Regions from separate parts of the Nonomuraea sp. NPDC050786 genome, predicted to be linked through region 1. Evidence: riboswitches for the same ligand, from Rfam matches in the RefSeq annotation. Region 1 holds a riboswitch; each other region holds the start of a gene.
What was found. A riboswitch is a leader RNA that binds a small molecule or an ion and turns the genes downstream of it on or off. The one in region 1 is predicted to bind S-adenosylmethionine.

Region 1 (4,177 bases):
CCGTCTGGATCAGCCTGCTGCGCCACCCCGACTTCGACCGCCGCGACCTGTCGTCCCTGCGCAAGGGCTACTACGGCGCCTCGATCATGCCCGTGGAGGTGCTGAAGGAGATCGCCACCCGCCTGCCGGACGTCCGCCTGTTCAACTTCTACGGCCAGACCGAGATGGCCCCGGTCGCCACGATCCTCGGCCCGGAGGAGCAGCTCACCCGGCTCGGCTCGGCCGGCAGGCCCGCGCTGAACGTCGAGACCCGGATCGTCGACGACCAGGACCGGCCCGTGCCGCCCGGCGTGGTCGGCGAGATCGTCCACCGCAGCCCGCACGCGATGCTCGGCTACTGGAACGACCCGGACAAGAGCGCGGAGGCGTTCAGGGGCGGCTGGTTCCACAGCGGCGACCTGGGCGTCATGGACGCCGACGGCTACCTGTCCGTGGTGGACAGGAAGAAGGACATGATCAAGTCGGGCGGCGAGAACGTGGCGAGCCGCGAGGTGGAGGAGGCCCTCTACCAGCATCCGGCGGTGGCGGAGGCGGCGGTGTTCGGGGTGCCGGACGACAAGTGGGTCGAGGCGGTGACGGCGGCGGTGGTCCTGCGCGAGGGGGCGGGGGCGAGCGAGGAGGAGCTGATCGCGTTCCTGCGGGAGCGGCTGGCGGCCTTCAAGACGCCCAAGCGGGTGGTGTTCGTGGACGCGCTGCCCAAGAACGCCTCGGGCAAGGTGCTCAAGCGGGAGCTGCGCGACGCGTTCTAAGGGGCCTTGTCCAGCAGGTCGGCGGCGATCTGCCATTCGTGCAGGGCGAAGGGGACTCCGTCCAGGACGTTCGCGATGGCGGCGGCCGGATAGTCGACCATCTCGCCGCGAGGCAGGTCGTCCACGGGCCACCACGCGAGCTCCGAGCATTTGTCCGGTTCGGCGTTGCAGGGCTCACCGGTCCACTTGCGGGTGGCGAAGAAGAGGCCGACGCGTTCCGGGGCGCGGTGCATGACGTGGGCGAACGCGAGGTCGGCCGGGTCGATCACCACGCCCAGCTCCTCCCTGGCCTCGCGCACTGCCGCCTCGGTGACCGACTCCCCCGCCTCGAGGTGACCGGAGGGCAGGTGCCACAGACCGTCCCCGAAGCCGGTGCCCTTGCGCCTGCCGAGCAGCACATGGGTGCCGGGGTGAGTCTCGCCGTGGATGCCGTCGCCGGACTCGTCGTGCATGTCGCGGAGGAGGAGCACGTGCACGTCAACGATGGCCCGGAAGCGCTCTCGCGGTGCTGCGCCGCCAGAGTCGCTCTCCACTGATGACGGGCCTGAAGGTGGCCGGCGGTCGAGGGCTTGGGTCCATTTGACCGCGACGGCGGCCACCTGGATCAGCTCGGCGCGCAACCGTTCGGGATCCGTCTCCGCGAACGCCTCCATCACCTCCTCCGCCAGGATGTGCCTCCACGTGAGCGCCCCGCCCGCAGCCGCCGCCTCCGTCTCGCGCCTGACCCGGTCGGACTCGGCCACCGTCCCCTCGTCTCCGGTCCCGTCCGGCAGGATCTGCATGCCCCACCTCGCGTCCTGAGCCACTCGCTCGGCCGCCACGTCCGCGAGCACCCTCGCCAACGACCCCGACACCCCCGCGTCGCCATCATGTGTCATGGTCACCAGTTTGGCGTGTGCGGGGTGTGCGACATCCGGGTCACCCTCACCCAGCCGAAGCTTCTCAGAGGCCCGGCGAACGGGAGCTCGCGGCGGTGATACGGGCTCGCAGTACCGGTTCGACGGCAGGCCATTCGGTGCGACCACGGCGAACATGGCCGAGTCCCGGACCTTCCCCTCCTCGCCGCGCGCCCACGACATGGACCAGGCGCGCAGCACGCCCTCGAAGGGGATGCCGAGCCGCTCCAAGACCCGGCGGCAGCGGTGGTTGCGGGCGTCGGTCTTCAGGTCGACCCGAGCGACGCCGAGCACGTCGAACGCATACGACAGCAGCAACAGCTTCGCCTCGGCATTGATCCCGGTGCCCTGCGCCGAGGCGGCCAGCCAGGTGAAGCCGATCTCGATCGCCCGCAGGTCCGGCCGCCCCGGCCACGTGCGCGGATCCCACAGGCCGGTGCAGCCCACCGCCTTGCCGTCGGTGAGCCGGACCTGCGCGAACGGGGTCAGCCCGTCGCGGACGAGTTGGGCCGCCAGGTACTCGGCTATCTCGTCTCCGCGAGGCACCAGTGTGAAGCCGTAGGACGACCGATCCTCCTCGACCGCCTCCGCGAGATCCGGCGCGTGTCGCATCGCCAGCGGCTCCAGCCGCACCAGATCACCGGCAAGGACAGGAACATCAAGCCGTACGCTCATCAGCTCTCCCTCATCGTTCCTGGCATTGGCACCTTTCCCGCGGAGCTCCGCCGGGGAGGTTGCCGGACCGTCACAGGGCCAGGTCCCTCAGATCCTCTGGATGATCAACGAGTCAGGATCATGCCTGAACAGACGGACACCGTCAATCCACCGCGAGGGTGTCCTTTCCATAGGAAGCGCTTGTTCTGAGCGTCCCCGCACGCGCTGCCAGGCCGGCGCAGTTCGGGCACGTGCGTGTGGCCGTGGGGGAGAAACTGAGCGACCAACCGCAGATGGGGAGAGGATAGACCTCCTCTCCGCATAGGCTCTTCTTAGTGTCTGCCAACACTGCGTGCTGTATCGTTTCGCGACCCGAGCCGGACAAACCAACGCGATAGTCGGCGCCAGAGGCGACCGGTCGGCTCTCTATCGGGGAGACCAGCAGATCGTCCCAGTGAACGGGCCAGCGCCGCACGCCGCCCGGAAGGTCGGCCCCGTTACCGTTCAGTTTCACCAGTGCCAGCATGCCGCCTCGTAGGACATCCGCCACCGTCCCGCGCTGCCCTATCAGCAATTCACCAACGGACCGAGTACAGGCGGGACTGTGCAGCATGGCCACGATCTTGACTAGGCAGCCAAGCTTTTCGCGAGACTCTTTCATGAGGCGTTTGCTTCCGCCGCCCCTGGGCAAGCAAGCTCGCCGAGCGCTCCTGCGAGTACAGGACGCCCTCGGACATCCGCGTAACGGAAGGCGATACGCCGTGCAGCGCGTGATGGCTCGATAGCCGGATGGCGAGCGTATATGACACGCTTACGGTGCTCGTCCCAACCGGAGCGCCACCAGAACCACTCACCGTCGCACCAGACGACGAGCCCGACCCACACGGATACCAGGGTCAGACCGTAGCCAGCGTGGACGTCTGCGGAGATGCCTTGGGCTGCGAGTGCGTTGGCCAGGGCATCTGCGGCGTGCTTCTCAGGAGCACGGTTCGGGCTTGGTACTTGCATGAGCAGCCTCCCATCACGTGTGGCGATGACGTAGCGTGACGGTATGTGTCGAGTGGGCTGCTAGGTCGGAAAGAAATTCCGGGGTCTGTCGTGGTCGTCCGATGACGATGAGGGCATGCGGGGAATGACCAGCGATCTGTCCATCGGCCAGCGCGTGGCCTGGTACCGGCGACGGCGGGGGATGTCTCAGGACGTACTGGCCGGGCTGGTGGGGCGGACCACCGATTGGCTGAGCAAGGTCGAGAACGAGCGCATTACCTTGGACCGGTTGTCAGTGATCAAGTCGTTGGCGAACGCATTGGATGTGTCTCTCGGTGATCTGCTTGCTGAGCCGCACCTTTTCGAGTGGACGGATGAGAGCGGAGACCACACCATCCCCGCACTGCGGGCGGCGATCACCGACTACCGGCAGCTGTCGCTGATGGCTGAGCTGATGGAGAACGCGGAGCCGTCGAGTCTGACCGAGCTGGAGCGTGCCCTCGCCGAAGTGTGGCGGGCGTATCAAGAGGCCAGATACAGCTACGTGATACGGACTCTCCCAGGACTATTGGGAGAAGCGCATCACGCTGCACGTGCCGGTGAGAGCGATGCACGCCTAGCGGCGTTGGGCATACTCGGGCAGGTCTATCACGCTGCTGCCAGCATTCTGACCAAGACGGCCTCGTTGCTTCGCTCCGTGACGCACGCCTTGCTGTCCAACGGCCGTTACGGAGCGGCCAAGCAGCTCACGATGGATGCCGCTGAACTACTGTCTCCTGGGCTTTCGTTCGCCGCACCTGAACTGTTGTCGGTTTACGGCACGCTGTACCTCGCAGGCTCGATGGCGGCGGCGCGAGACGATGACCGAGGGACAACGCGGGCCTTCCTTGC
Region 2 (4,177 bases), on a different contig from region 1:
GCACGGCTTGGAGAAGTGGTTCGGCGGTATCGCCGCCCAGGGCCGGGCGTTCAGGGGCATGGGCGTCCCGATGCCCGAGTTCGCCGCGACCTACGCGACCGTCGTGGAGACCGTCGGCGGCCTCTTCCTCATCTTCGGCCTGCTGGTACGGCTGATGGCGCTGCTGTTGCTGCTCAACATGCTCGGCGCGATCGCGTTCGTGCACTACGGGCACGGCGTGCTGGCCACCACCGGCGGCTGGGAACTGCCCGGCCTGCTCGGGGCGCTGAGCCTGCTGTTCCTGGCGCTCGGCGGCGGGCGGATCGGGCTCGACGGCCTGTTCAGCGCGAGGTTCCGCAGACGCGGGGAGCGCCGGGCCGCCGAGGAGGAGCTCGCCGCGTACGCTCCGGGCGCGCGCGCTCCGGAGCCCTCGAACGTCACGCCGGTGACCGGCGAGTCCACCAGGCCCGTGCCGTCCCAGGAGGTCACCGGCGAGTCCACCAGGCCCCTGCCGTCGCAGGAGCCGCGCGTGCCCAGGCAGCCCCATGAGCACCGGGCGGGCATGATCGACGACGACGACATGCGGGACATCGACGCCCTGGTCTCCGACGAGCCGCCGCCGCACCACAAGCCCCCGAACAGGGGCTGAGGGGTCAGCGGGCGACGAGCTCCCGGAGGGCCTCGACGAGCCGGTCCACGTGCTCCTCCGTGGTGCCGATGCCGATCGAGGCCCGCACCGCGGAGGCGGTGCCGTCCTCGCAGCCCCCGTCGGATCTTCCCAGCAGGTGCCGGACGAACGGGTGCGCGCAGAACTTCCCGTCGCGCACCCCGATGCCGTACTCGCTGGAGAGCGCCTCGGCGACCTCGCGGGCCGAGTAGCCGTCCACGGTGAACGACACGATGCCGACGCGCGGGTGCTCATCCCCCCACAGCGACAGCTCGCGTACGCCCTCGATCGAGGCCAGCCCGGAGCGCAGCCGGGCGATCAGCCGCTCCTCCTCCCGCACCAGCGCGGTCCAGCCGGTGGCCGTGAGCGCGTCGCAGGCCGCGGCCAGCGCGATGGCGCCCAGCACGTTCGGGGTGCCCGCCTCGTGCCGCGGCTCGGGGTCGTCGTGCCACTCGGTGTCGTCACCCACGGAGCGCACCGCACCCCCGCCCTTGAGGTACGGCTCGCCCTCCGCGAGCCAGTCCCGCCGCCCGACCAGCACCCCGGCGCCGAAGGGCGCGTACAGCTTGTGCCCGGAGAAGGCCACGTAGTCCAGGCCGAGCGCGGTCAGGTTGAGCGGCCGGTGCGGTACGAGCTGGGCGGCGTCCACCAGGATGCGGGCCCCGTGCCGGTGGGCGATGTGGGCCAGGGCGGCGATGGGCCAGAGCTCGCCGGTGACGTTGGAGGCGGCGGTGACCACGAGCAGCTTGGGGCCGTCGATCGCGGCCAGCGCCTCGTCGGCGGCGCGGACGGCCTCGCCGGGGAAGGCGGGCGGGGCCAGCCGTACGGAGTTCTTCCAGGGCAGGAGCGAGGCGTGGTGCTCGGTGTCGAAGACCACGGTGGTCGTGCCGGCGGGCAGGCAGCCGGCCAGGAGGTTCGTGGCGTCGGTGGTGTTGCGGGTGAAGATCACGGCGTCGTCCGGGCGGGCGCCGACGAACGCCCTGACCGTGTGGCGGGCCTGCTCGTAGCGGGCGGTGGTGAGCTGGGAGGCGTAGCCCGCGCCACGGTGGACGCTGGAGTAGGCCGGGAGCGCGGCGGTGACGGCGGCGCTGACCGGCTCGAGACAGGGCGCGCTGGCGGCGTAGTCGAGGTTGGCGTAGCCGACCAGCCTGCCGCCCTTGACCGGCACCTCCAGATCGGCCCCGAGCACTGCGGGGATCGGCCTGCTCGTGACGGGGGAAGCCGCCTCGACGTGCTGGGCGGGGACGGAGTTGAAGATCGTCAAGGTGGACACGGCACATCTCCCTCAGGGTCGTCGGGACCCCTGGAAACAGCCACGGAGCCCGCGCTTGCCCGCCACACCTCGTGACGGACCAGGTCTTCACCCGGGGCACCCCGCCGCGGACGCGAGGGTTGCCGGCCAGCTAGCCGGGGCTTGTCGCTGGCACTCATGACCTACGACCCGCACTATAACCGAAACCTCCCTATGAATCGCAAGTCGCGAACTTCTGCGCCGCGTCACTCGTTGCTACCGGAAATCCCGCCCACGTAGTCATGGAGGTACGCGATGCTGGACTGGGTGACCGACCCACAGATCTGGATCGGCTTCTTCACCCTGGTCGCCCTGGAGATCGTGCTGGGGATCGACAACATCATCTTCATCTCCATCCTGGCCGGGAAACTACCCCCCGAACAGCGCGACAGAGCACGTGTGATGGGCCTCGGCGCCGCCCTGATCACCCGCCTGCTCCTGCTCCTCGGCCTGTCGTGGGTGGTGCAGCTCACCGAGCCGCTCTTCACCGTCCTCGGCCACGAGATATCGGGACGCGACCTGATCCTGCTGCTCGGCGGCCTGTTCCTGCTGGGCAAGAGCGTCACCGAGATCGGCCACAGCATGGACGCCCCCGCGGACAAGGACGGCAAGAAGGCCGCCGCGGCCTCCTTTGCCTCGGTGATCATGCAGATCATGGTGCTGGACATCGTCTTCTCGCTCGACTCCGTCATCACCGCCGTCGGCATGGTGGACCAGCTCGGCGTGATGATCGCGGCGGTCGTGGTGGCGGTGGTGGTGATGCTGTTCGCCTCGGGGCCGATCAGCAGGTTCGTGGACCGGCACCCGAGCATCAAGATGCTGGCGCTGGCGTTCCTGGTGCTCATCGGCGTGGTGCTCATCGCCGAGGGCTTCGGCCAGCACATCCCCAAGGGCTACATCTACTTCGCGATGGCGTTCTCGCTCGTCGTCGAGCTGCTGAACATCCGGGTGCGCAGCAAGCGCGCCCACCTGGAGCAGCAGGATTCCACTTCTAAGATGAAATAGTGCGCTTTGACCCTTGGGATCCGAATTTCGTGGCCCACCCGTACCCCGTGTACGACGAGCTGAGGCGCGAGTCGCCCGTCAGCTACTTCGAGCCGACCGACCAGTGGCTGATCTCGCGCCACGCCGACGTGAACGCCCTGCTCAGGGAGCGCCGCCTGGGCAGGTCCTACCTGCACGTGGCCACGCACGAGGAGTTCGGCAGGCCGCCGGAGCCCGAGTTCCAGGAGCCGTTCTGGCGCGTGATCAGGGCGGGCATGCTCGACGTGGAGCCGCCGGTGCACACCAGGCTGCGCCGGCTGGTCTCCAAGGCGTTCACGCCCCGCATGGTCGAGTCCCTGCGCCCCCGGGTGCGGGCCATCGCCGCGGGCCTGGTGGACGCGTTCGTGGAGAAGGGCGGCGGCGACCTGATCGCCGAGGTGGCCGAGCCGCTCCCGGTGACGGTGATCGCGGAGATGCTCGGCATCCCCGACCAGGACCGCCACCTGCTGCGCCCCTGGTCGGCGGAGATCTGCGGCATGTACGAGCTCAACCCGGCACCCGAGGCCCAGCACACTGCGGTACGTGCGGCGTCGGAGTTCGCCGGCTACCTCAAGACCCTGGCCACGGAGCGGCGCCAGACCCCGGGCGACGACCTGATCAGCGCGCTGGCGGGGATCCCGGAGCTGACCGACGACGAGCTGGTCGGCACGTGCGTGCTGCTGCTCAACGCCGGCCACGAGGCCACCGTGAACGTGACGGGCAACGGCTGGTGGGCGCTGTTCAGGAACCCCTCCGAGCTGGCACGGCTGCGCGAGGACCGCTCGCTGCTGCCCACGGCCGTCGAGGAGCTGATGCGCTGGGACACGCCGCTGCAGATGTTCGAGCGCTGGGTCCTGGAGGACATCGAGGTGCACGGCGTGCAGATCCCGCGCGGGTCGGAGGTGGCGCTGCTGTTCGGGTCGGCCAACCGCGACCCGGCGGTCTTCGACGAGCCGGACCGGTTCGACGTGGGCCGCGCGGACAATCCGCACATCTCCTTCGGCGCCGGCATCCACTTCTGCCTGGGGGCGCCGCTGGCCCGCCTCGAGCTCATCGAGTCCTTCGGCGCGCTGCTGGACCGGGCGGCCACGCTGGAGCTGCGGAGCACGCCGGCCTGGAAGCCCGGTTACATCATCCGGGGGCTGGAGTCACTGGACGTCAGCGCCGCTGGCTGAGCCAGCCGAAGCCGCCGAGGCCGGCCGGATCGATCAGCTCGC
Region 3 (4,177 bases), on a different contig from region 1:
ATCATCTTGGCTGCCATAAGGCTAGACCTCCCAGATGCAGGGTGGCTTGTCGTGGACCGAGCCGACGCCCGCGACGGCATGGGTCGGCGTCTCCTTCGGCAGACCCCATCGTCCCGATCCGAATCGCTGGCACTCTGCATCAGAGAGTGCCAACGAACTGTTTAGCACTCTACCCTGCCGAGTGCAAGCGAGAGGCCATCCACCGGGTGTTCCTTCCCAGGTGGGAGTGCGCCGACGCCTGAGGGAGTGGAGGCCGTAAGCAGGACACGGCGAGCTGCCCCATGCGGCTCGCCGCACCTGAGTCGACGAAAGAAAGGTGGCAGGCTCGCACGGACTGCGCTGCCGCGCGATCCTGCCGGTGCATACCAGGTGGGGCTTCTCAGACCGCGCGAACGGCCTCTGCCTGGGGACCCTTCTGGCCTTGCGTGATCTCGAACTCGACGCGCTGCCCCTGTTCGAGAGCTCTGTACCCGTCCATCAGTATCGCTGAGTAATGGACGAATACATCCTTACCACCGTCTACCGCGATGAAGCCGTAGCCCTTGTCCGCGTTGAACCACTTGACGGTGCCCTGCGCCACTTCCGACTCCTCTTACTGGGCCCACAGATCTCGCCCATTCCTCCGCGAGACCCGTAATCGACTGACATAAGGGAAAATCAGCCAGACGATCGCCCTCGACCATACCTGTGGCACGGGGTTTGGCAACAGAGTCAATCCACAAAAGAAGCATTTCCGCGCATCGCAGCTCCATGAAACGTTCATTTGCCCTGGAAAAGCAGAAGGCGCCCACAAGGGGCGCCTTCCAAGATGTGATCTATAGCACTCAGCCGCCGGCGACCGCCGGGATGATAGAGATCTGAGTGCCGTCAGGGGCTGCAGTGTCGAGGCCCTCGGCGAATCGGACGTCCTCTTCCCCAACGTAAACGTTGACGAAACGACGAATCTTGCCCGATTCATCCAGAATTCTCGCGCCGATCCCCGGGTAGTCGGAGTCAAGCTTGATGAGGACGTCACGAAGAGTCGCGCCCTCGCCACTGACTTCCGCGTTACCCCCGGTGTACGTGCGCAGAATGGTGGGAATCCGCACAGTAACGCTCATGGTTAAACTCGCCTTTCCTGGTTGTCAGACAGCCGCGCGGAACGCGTCGAGGGAGGGCCGGATCACGGCCGTGGGCTTGGCGTCGTCGCTGATCGCGTCGAGCGTCTTGAGTCCGTCGCCGGTGTTGAGCACCACGGTCTCGGCCTCGGGATCGAGCCGCCCGCTCTCGGCGAGCTTCTTCAGCACGCCCACGGTCACCCCGCCCGCCGTCTCGGCGAACACGCCCTCGGTCGAGGCCAGCAGCTTGATCGCGGCCACGATCTCGGCGTCGGTGACGTCCTCGACGGCTCCGCCGGTGCGCCGGGCGATGTCCAGCACGTAGGGCCCGTCGGCCGGGTTGCCGATGGCCAGGGACTTGGCGATGGTGTCAGGCTTGACCGGCTGGACGACGTCGTGCCCCGCCTTGTACGCGGTGGAGACCGGCGAGCACCCGGCCGCCTGCGCCCCGAAGATCTTGTACGGCGTGTCCTCGACCAGGCCCAGCTGCACCAGCTCACGGAAGCCCTTGTCGATCTTGGTCAGCTGCGAGCCCGAGGCGATCGGGATGACGATCTGCTGGGGCAGCCGCCACCCGAGCTGCTCGGCGATCTCGTACGCGAGCGTCTTGGAGCCCTCGGCGTAGTACGGCCGCAGGTTGACGTTGACGAACCCCCACTTGTCGCCCAGCGGGTCACCGATCAGCTCGGAGCAGAACCTGTTGACCTCGTCGTACGTGCCGTCGATGCCGATCAGCTTGCCGCCGAACACCCGGGCCATGGCGATCTTGGCAGCCTCGAGATCGGCGGGGATGAACACGCACGCCTCGAGCCCGGCCCGCGCCGCCGCGGCGGTGACCGCGCCCGCGAGATTGCCGGTGGAGGAACAGGAAAGCGTGTGGAAGCCGAAGTTACGCGCCGCCTCGACGGCGATGGCGACCACGCGGTCCTTGAATGAATGAGTGGGGTTGCCCGAGTCGTCCTTCACGTACAGGGACTTGAGACCGAGCGCGCGCCCGAGGTTTCCGGCCTTGACCAGTTTGGTCCATCCCGGGTTCATGTTGGGCTTACTGGCGACATCGACAGGAACGGGGAGCAACGACCGGTAACGCCAGATGTTGCTCGGACCCGACTCGATGTCCGCGCGAGTCACGGTGCCGAAGGAATAGGCCGCTTCGAGCGGCCCGAAACACTCCAGACACGCGAAGCTGGGACCGAGGGGGTAACGCGTACCGCATTCGCGGCAGGACAGACCGACAGCAGGACCAAAGTCGAGCGACATGAAGCGAGGCCTTCCCTCATCTTCGCCCGCGGCCACCTTGACCGCAGACCGGAATTGGCACCTTGTCCCGGTCGGCCTCGCCAGGTCGCGAGCCTCAAGCCGGGAGGGTTGCCGGGGCTTCGCAGGGCCGGTCCCTCCACCCCTCTGGATGAGCAATATTCAGTTGTTGAAAAGGACTCTACCTGGCCAAGGGGCCCAAATGGCCACTTGTCTCATCAGGTGAGATGCGATGTCTCAACGATAGTCCTCCCCCAGCACTCCCTGCACGTATTTCCGCGCCTGGTGAATGCGTGACTTGGCGGTGCCGAGCGGGATGCCGAGCTGCTCGGCCACCTCGTTGTAGTCGAGCTGGACGATGTCGCGCAGCACCAGCGCCTGCGCCAGGTCGGGCTTGTCGGCCTCCAGCGCCTCCATGGCGTCCAGCAGGTCGAGCCGCGATCCGGCGATCACGCTCACCCGCCGCACGTCGGGCTTCTGCATGGGCAGCTCGTCGGAGCTCTGCTCGGCCGCCCTGCGCTTCAGCGACCGGTATGTGGTGCGCGCGCAGTTGGCCGTCACGATGTGGAGCCAGGTGCTGAACCTGGCCCTGCCCTCGAACCGCCCGATGTTGCGGGCCACGGCCAGCAACGTGTCCTGCGAGGCCTCCTCGGCGTCCTGGTGGTAGGGCAAGATCCGGGCGCAGTGACGCATCACATCGGGCTCGATCCGAGCCAGAAGTTCGCCAAGTGCGCGATGATCTCCGGCTGCGGCGGAACGTGCGAGTTCCTCGGTTAGCTCATCAAGCGCCATAGCTGGGATCCTATGGGCGAAGGGAGCCTAGATGAACAGCGTTCTGGTGGCCTCCAACAGAGGACCCGTCTCGTTCACCGTCTCCGACGACGGCGAGCTGACCATGAAACGCGGTGGCGGCGGCCTGGTGTCCGGGCTGTCCGGGGTGGCCAGGAAGGACGGCGTGCTGTGGGTGTGCGCGGCGCTGTCCGACGGCGACCGCAGCGCCGTCCGCCTGGCCCCCGGCGGCCGGATCGACCAGGCCGGCTACGACACCGGCCCGCTCCGCATGCTCGACATCCCGCCCGCCGTCTTCCACCGGGCCTACAACTCCGTGGCCAACTCCACCCTGTGGTTCGTCAACCACCTGCTCTACGACATCCCCAACTCGCCCAACTTCGGCACGAGGTTCGAGCGCGAGTGGGAGTCGTACCGCGACTACAACGGCGCGTTCGCGCTGGCGCTGGCCGAGGAGGCCGGCCACGGCGCCCGCGTGATGGTGCAGGACTACCACCTGACGCTGACCCCGGCGATGCTCCGCGCCGAACGGCCGGACCTGCGCATCGCCCACTTCAGCCACACCCCCTGGGCGCCGCCCGAATACTTCTCCCTGCTGCCCGACGAAGTGGCCGGAGAGGTCCTGGAGGGCATCCTGGGCGCCGATCACGCCGGGTTCCTCACCGACAGGTGGGCGCAGGCGTTCATGGACTGCTGTGAGGCGCTCCTGGGCGCGGAGGCCGACCGCGCCGCCCGCAGCGTCACCTACGAGGGCCGGACCACCCGCATCGGCGTGCACAGCCTGGGCGTGGACGGCGAGGCGCTGTGGGAGCGGGCCTGCGAGCCCGACGTCGAGTCGCACATGGCCGCGCTCAGGGAGGAGGTGGGCGACCGGCGGCTGATCGTCCGCATCGACCGCACCGAGCTGTCGAAGAACATCGTGCGCGGCCTGATCTCCTACCGCGAGTTCCTCGCCGCGCACCCCGAGTGGCACGGGAAGGTGGTGCATCTGGCGTTCGCCTACCCGAGCCGGCACGACCTGCCCGAATACCGGG

Region 2: it holds a riboswitch for S-adenosylmethionine, as region 1 does, so the genes downstream of both, AB0H84_RS37085 (aminotransferase class V-fold PLP-dependent enzyme) here and AB0H84_RS49855 (GNAT family N-acetyltransferase) in region 1, are expected to answer to the same signal.
Region 3: it holds a riboswitch for S-adenosylmethionine, as region 1 does, so the genes downstream of both, thrC (threonine synthase) here and AB0H84_RS49855 (GNAT family N-acetyltransferase) in region 1, are expected to answer to the same signal.

The regions. Positions count from the first base shown of each region.
Region 1 covers NZ_JBFAHJ010000048.1:17,538-21,714, forward strand. Annotated here, with positions in the region: gene AB0H84_RS49850 (acyl-CoA synthetase) at 1-749, shown strand, start outside; gene AB0H84_RS49855 (GNAT family N-acetyltransferase) at 746-2,320, opposite strand; SAM riboswitch class I at 2,328-2,427, opposite strand; gene AB0H84_RS49860 (helix-turn-helix transcriptional regulator) at 3,432-4,177, shown strand, end outside.
Region 2 covers NZ_JBFAHJ010000026.1:82,212-86,388, forward strand. Annotated here, with positions in the region: gene AB0H84_RS37080 (DoxX family protein) at 1-628, shown strand, start outside; gene AB0H84_RS37085 (aminotransferase class V-fold PLP-dependent enzyme) at 633-1,844, opposite strand; SAM riboswitch class IV at 1,966-2,081, opposite strand; gene AB0H84_RS37090 (TerC family protein) at 2,193-2,942, shown strand; gene AB0H84_RS37095 (cytochrome P450) at 2,942-4,135, shown strand; gene AB0H84_RS37100 (SAM-dependent methyltransferase) at 4,119-4,177, opposite strand, start outside.
Region 3 covers NZ_JBFAHJ010000007.1:283,311-287,487, forward strand. Annotated here, with positions in the region: gene groL (chaperonin GroEL) at 1-17, opposite strand, end outside; gene AB0H84_RS16795 (cold-shock protein) at 380-580, opposite strand; gene AB0H84_RS16800 (MoaD/ThiS family protein) at 825-1,100, opposite strand; gene thrC (threonine synthase) at 1,125-2,357, opposite strand; SAM riboswitch class I at 2,371-2,512, opposite strand; gene AB0H84_RS16810 (RNA polymerase sigma factor) at 2,592-3,146, opposite strand; gene AB0H84_RS16815 (trehalose-6-phosphate synthase) at 3,178-4,177, shown strand, end outside.